2 linked regions of the Paraneptunicella aestuarii genome follow. The protein of the gene in region 1 interacts with the protein of each later gene in a pairwise test. Links are inferred from orthologs where the notes say so. Each region holds a gene or a part of one and is shown in the gene's direction. Other genes may lie near its edges.

The links.
Region 2: the proteins of ctaD (region 1) and KIH87_RS16775 interact in binary tests that used the Escherichia coli proteins (3 or more experiments, as listed by UniProt). The link is inferred for Paraneptunicella aestuarii from one-to-one orthologs.

Annotation. Positions count from the first base shown.
Region 1 is NZ_CP074570.1:83,338-86,497, forward strand. The notes cover bases 16-2,842. They hold ctaD (cytochrome c oxidase subunit I), read left to right. Parts: upstream 16-547; coding sequence 548-2,137; downstream 2,138-2,842. Other genes in these bases: coxB (cytochrome c oxidase subunit II), read left to right, coding at 16-535; KIH87_RS00370 (cytochrome c oxidase assembly protein), read left to right, coding at 2,147-2,707; KIH87_RS00375 (cytochrome c oxidase subunit 3), read left to right, coding at 2,723-2,842. Also shown: more of coxB, read left to right, coding at 1-15; more of KIH87_RS00375, read left to right, coding at 2,843-3,160. UniProt on the Escherichia coli protein: Cytochrome bo(3) ubiquinol oxidase is the terminal enzyme in the aerobic respiratory chain of E.coli that predominates when cells are grown at high aeration.
Region 2 is NZ_CP074570.1:4,301,552-4,304,791, reverse strand. The notes cover bases 178-3,084. They hold KIH87_RS16775 (methionine aminotransferase), read left to right. Parts: upstream 178-1,001; coding sequence 1,002-2,168; downstream 2,169-3,084. Other genes in these bases: KIH87_RS16770 (hypothetical protein), read left to right, coding at 2,447-3,084; KIH87_RS16780 (TonB-dependent receptor), read right to left, coding at 178-745. Outside these bases: more of KIH87_RS16780, read right to left, coding at 1-177; more of KIH87_RS16770, read left to right, coding at 3,085-3,196; KIH87_RS16765 (hypothetical protein), read left to right, coding at 3,209-3,240. UniProt on the Escherichia coli protein: Shows aminotransferase activity with methionine and histidine as substrates, and to a lesser extent also with phenylalanine.

The DNA of each region.
Region 1 (3,160 bases):
AGATGCTAACCCTGGCTTTATTAATGAAGCGTGGACCAAGGTAAACCAACCAGGTATTTATCGTGGTCAATGTGCTGAGTTGTGCGGTAAAGATCATGGTTTCATGCCTGTCGTTGTTGTTGCTAAAGAGCCTGCTGAATATGAAGCATGGATTTCTGAGCAAGAAGCAATTCAGAAGAAAGCTAAAGAAGAAGAACAAAAACTACTTGCCATGAATATGAGCATGGATGAGTTGATGTCGGTTGGTGAACGGGTTTATCAATCAGCATGCGCAGCTTGTCATATGCCTAATGGTGAAGGTTTGCCTGGGGTGTTCCCTGCTCTTAAAGGTAGCCAAATTGCATTGCATGATATGCCAAAACATATCGACGTTGTTGTAAACGGCGTTTCGGGTACTGCGATGCCTTCTTTTGCGAAACAATTGTCGTTGAAAGAATTGGCTGCAGTTATCACTTATGAACGTAATGCTTGGGGTAACAGCACTGGTGATACCGTTCAAGCGAAAGACGTTAACGCTGTCATTAATGGCAATTAAGAGAGGTTGGCAATGAGTACTGTAGTTGAAGATTTACATCACGATGATCACCATCATCATGCGCCAACGGGTATTAAGCGTTGGCTCTATACTACGAACCATAAAGACATCGGTACTATGTACCTATGGTTCGCATTCATCATGTTTTTGGTTGGCGGCGCAATGGCAATGGTTATTCGTGCCGAGCTATTCCAACCGGGTTTGCAAATTGTAGAACCAAACTTCTTTAACCAGATGACCACCGTTCATGGTCTGATCATGGTTTTTGGTGCGGTAATGCCGGCTTTCACCGGGCTTGCTAACTGGATGGTGCCACTAATGATTGGCGCGCCAGATATGGCTTTGCCTCGAATGAACAACTGGAGCTTCTGGATCTTGCCATTCGCATTTTCAGTTTTGATTGCTTCTTTGTTCCTTGAAGGTGGTGGTCCTAACTTCGGTTGGACTTTCTATGCACCTTTGTCCACAACGTATAGTAATGATTCAACAGCGCTGTTTGTGTTCTCGGTTCATATTATGGGTGCGAGTTCTATCATGGGTGCTATCAACGTTATCGTTACTATTTTCAACATGCGTGCCCCTGGCATGACATTGATGAAAATGCCACTGTTTGTCTGGACATGGTTGATCACTGCATTCTTGTTGATTGCGGTAATGCCAGTATTAGCCGGCGCAGTGACCATGGTATTGACTGATAAATACTTCGGAACCAGCTTCTTTGACGCTGCTGGTGGTGGTGACCCGGTTATGTTCCAGCATATTTTCTGGTTCTTCGGTCATCCAGAGGTGTACATCATGATCTTGCCAGCTTTTGGTGTTATTTCTCAAATCGTTCCTACGTTCTCTCGTAAGAAGCTGTTTGGTTATGCATCAATGGTTTACGCAACGGCCTCAATTGCATTGTTGTCATTCATCGTTTGGGCTCACCACATGTTTACCACTGGTATGCCATTGTTCGGTGAAATGTTCTTCATGATCGCAACCATGTTGATTTCTGTCCCAACGGGCGTAAAAGTATTCAACTGGGTTGCAACCATGTGGCGCGGCGCGATTTCATTTGAAATGCCAATGATGTTTGCCTTGGCCTTCATCGTATTGTTCACTATCGGTGGTTTCTCTGGTTTGATGCTGGCGATTACTCCGGTTGACTTCCAATACCATGATACTTACTTCGTAGTGGCTCACTTCCATTATGTATTGGTAACAGGCGCTATCTTCTCCATTATGGCGGCGACTTACTACTGGCTACCTAAGTGGACGGGTAAGATGTATGACGAAACTTTGGCTAAATGGCATTTCTGGTGCTCTTTGATCTCTGTAAACGTCCTGTTCTTCCCAATGCACTTCATCGGTTTAGCGGGTATGCCAAGACGTATTCCTGACTATGCATTGCAGTTTGCTGATTTCAATAAGTGGATCAGTATTGGTGGCTTTGCATTTGGTTTATCGCAGCTTATTTTCCTTGCTCTGTTGATTAAAGCTTGCCGTAAGAAAGGTGAGCCAGTGTCTGCACAGGTTTGGGATGGTGCGGAAGGCTTGGAATGGGAAATACCTTCTCCTGCTCCTTATCATACCTTCGATACACCGCCTGTTGTGAAGTAGGGGTAAATGATGAGTACCGAACATAACGTTAATAACAATAGCAAGCTGATCCTGAAATTAGTCGGTGTTGTAATCGGTATGTTCGGCTTTGGTTTTGCTTTGGTGCCCTTGTATGACGTGTTTTGCGATCTGACGGGGATCAACGGTAAAACCAAAGACACCGCTGCGGTTTATCAAGGTGTTGAAGTAGATAAAAGTCGGTTGGTGACGGTAGAGTTCATCACCCGTAATAATAAGGGTATGCCTTGGCAATTTGCTTCTGAAACGAAGCGTGTGCAGGTTCATCCAGGGGAAATGCATCAGGTTAATTTTACTGCGCATAACCCTGCTGGTAGACAGATTATTGGACAAGCGGTTCCTTCTGTATCTCCGGGTACAGCAGCGCTTTACCTGAATAAGACCGAGTGTTTCTGCTTTGAACAACAGCCTTTGGGGGCTGGTGAGCAAGTAGTGATGCCGATGAAGTTCTACGTGGATCCGCAGTTGCCTGAAGATATTGAGTTCTTCACTGTGCAATACACCTTGTATGACGTTACTGGTTCAGTCGAAACAGTCGCAATGAACCAATAGCAATTGGAGATAAGAATGTCAGAACAACAATATGAAAAATATTACGTGCCAGACCAAAGTCCCTGGCCGTTTGTTGGGGCGGTAGCTCTATTCCTTATCGTCGTTGGTGCAGGCAACTATGTTGTCGAGGTCTCCAAAGGTAAAGATGGCTACGGCGGAATCATCCTACTGACGGGTATAGCTGTGTTGCTATATATGTTGTGGAACTGGTTCAAAGACCAAATTAATGAATCTATGGCCGGCTTGTATAGCGCGCAATTAAGCCGCTCTTATCGTCAAGGTATGAGCTGGTTTATTTTCTCAGAAGTGATGTTCTTCTGTGCTTTCTTTGGTGCGTTGTTTTATGCCAGAGTGTTTTCTGTTCCATGGTTAGGCGGCGCATCGAACAATGTTTCTACCGCGGCGGTTTTATGGCCTACTTTTGAAGCTGTGTGGCCGTTAGTTACAACGCCA
Region 2 (3,240 bases), 4.2 Mb from region 1 along the record:
ATTGGTCTTGTTCAACAATACCGCCAGTGACTCCAGTTGCACCAGAGCTATTGGCGTTACTGCCGTAGTAGAACGACTGTGGCTGTGAGTCGTTATCCAAGCGGTTGTAGGACGCATAAAGGCTAAGATCGCCAAACTTATTGCCTACCGATACAAACGACTTATTGCCATTCACTTTGTCATCAAAGCCGTAAGCATTGAAGTCTTGCTGGAATACACTGGTATCAAAATGGAATTCAAATTCTTGAGGAATGGCAGTTTCGATAAGCACTACGCCGCCCATAGCGTTACCGCTGTACTGTGCGCTAAATGGGCCATAGAGCACTTGTACGTCTGCTATTTCACTGGCGGAAACCATTGTCCAGCGAGGCGCGCCATTCCAGCGTGATTGCAGGAGGTAGTGCAAAGGTACGCCATCGGCAAAGACCATCGAACGGCTGGTCTGAAACATATTGGAACCGCGAATACCCAAAGTACCGTTGGCATCACCAATATAACGACGTCGAATAGTCAGGCTGGGCTCGTATTTTACGATGTCCTCAGTGGTGACGATATTAACGCTTTCCAAATCTTCGGGGGTGACACGTGATGAGGGATTGGTGGTGAATTGATTCGAGGTTGAATCGCTACCCCAAACCACGACTTTTTCTATATTGTCTTCGCTATCGGCGAGACTTAAGTTGCTATAGCCGATTCCACTGAGAAATACGCCCCCGGTTAACAAAAATACAGATTTCCTGATCATTACAACTGATCCCATTATTTTTTGGGATCGAAGTTTACATAGGGTAACAATTTCAACAATGTGGCAAATTGTCGCAGATCAGAGGTGATTTTTTTCGTGAAACGAAAAATTGCAGAAATAAGAGTGAACCATGTAAAGCTGGGCATGCAATTTGGCTGTTTCAAAGAGTAACGCAAGAGCTACTCAACGTGGCTTTTGGGTGTTAGCATCGTAAAAACTTCACCGATAAATTTTCACTCAAGTGGATGCTCCAGCCATGCAAATAAAGCGCCCTCAGTCTCAATCTATTAAATCAAAATTGCCGAATGTTGGTACGACTATCTTTACCACCATGTCGGCAATGGCTGCGGAATATGATGCGATTAATTTGTCGCAGGGCTTTCCCAGTTTTGATTGCCCTGAATATCTGGCACATCAGGCGCAAGCTCATATTGTTGAAGGCAAAAACCAATATGCGCCCATGACGGGAGTTCCCGCCCTTAATTTGCAAATTGTGGATTTGGTTAAGCGTAGTTACGGACGAGATATCGCATTGGAAGAAATCACAGTAACGAGCGGAGCGACAGAAGCTTTGTTTGTGGCGATTCAAACTGTGGTGAATGCGGGCGATGAAGTGATAGTGTTTGATCCGGTTTACGACAGTTATGAGCCGGGTATTGAGCTGGCGGGTGGTAAGTGCGTACATATTCCTTTGTATGCGCCCAACTACCAAATTGACTGGCAACAGGTGAGACAAGCCATTACACCAAAAACCAAAGTCATTATGCTTAATTCTCCTCATAATCCGAGCGGGACTGTGATTACCGAGCAGGATATTCAGGAACTGACGGCTTTGGTTACTGAACATGATTTATATGTGATTTCCGATGAAGTGTATGAGCACATTGTTTTTGATGGCGGAACCCATCACAGCATGTTGCGTTACGACGAGCTTTATCAACGCAGCTTTGTGGTGTCGTCCTTTGGTAAAACCTTCCATATTACGGGATGGAAAATCGGATACTGCGTGGCTCCTGCACTATTGAGCACTGAGTTTCGCAAAATCCACCAGTACGTCACTTTTTCCACCAGTACCCCGATGCAATGGGCAATAGCCGATATGCTTGCTGAACAGCCGCAGCATGTGGATGAGCTTCGTACCTTCTACCAGCAAAAACGGGACTTTTTCGCTAACGCCATGCAAGGTAGTCGATTTACTTTGTTGCCATGCAAAGGCACCTATTTTCAGTTGATGGATTATTCACAAATCAGCGACAAAGACGATATGGCTTTCGCCGAATGGATGACCAAAGAAAAAGGCATTGCCACAGTGCCCTTATCGCCATTTTATGGCGCTGATTATCATGACAAGATCATACGAGTCTGTTTCGCCAAAGACGAAGAGACATTGCTTAAGGCTGCGGAAAGGCTTTCTTTACTTTAGCTAAAATGAGACGAAAAGTTGATCGAGCTTCGTACCTTCATTTGGTTTTTTAATATTCTATGTTGCTATATACGACGCTTTTTACGCAATTATTTGCGGATATAATTTGTGGCTGCTATACAATTTTAGGAAATGAAAACACCTTCATATTCTTGAGCAATTTTCTTTTGAGTAATGTATTTGCTTTTAATTATCTTTCAACTCGATTAAAGCATTGATGGGCAATACGTTTGTTTCTCTCGGAAAAAGCGCTTCTTATTGATAAGGAAGTATTAATAATGAAAAAAATACTAATAATCTTAATGTTAGTTGGGCTTTATGGTTGTTCATCTGTTTCTGGACTCTATGAAGCAGATCCACTTTTTAAGCAGCAATCAGATTTACTGGAAGCAGATACAGATATCGTTGATGTAAAGAAGCTTCAGCAAAGAGTCAATGCTGTGAGTGATGAAAAATCCAGAAATGCACTGCTGGAAGATCTTTTGACTATCTCCGATAGATCATGTGCACGGCATCAAGCATCAATTATGGCTGGGTTAAATACCTGGAATGTTTCAACGGGCTCATTATCTAATCTTTTATCTGCGGTTGGAACAGTAGTTGGTGGAGAGAGTGCAAAAGCGGCATTAGCTGCTGGAGCCACTTTTACTAATTCCACTCGCTCATTAGTGAATGAAGAAGTTTATGCAAAAGCGTTAGGTACAACGATTGTTCGGGCTACGGTTTCCGCGAGGGAAAAACAATTTGCTGTGATTTCAAAAGGCATGAGTTCTAGTATGGATGACTATTCGGTGCAGTCCGGTTTACGGGATGTATACAATTACCAAAATCGTTGTTCATTTTATTATGGCCTTCTGGAAATAACCAAAGCTTTGGATCAAAGAAAGCGTAGTAAATCTGAAATAGAAGATCTTATCTTTCGCCTAAATGCAAAAAGTGACGAGCTAAAAAATCGTGGTGGAGATGTTTCTGAGATAAATAAAAAAATTGAGGCACTTATTCTTGAGCTCGAAGGTGCACCACACTAATGGTCAAATTATATGACTATGAAATTGATTGAGCCTCAAGAATA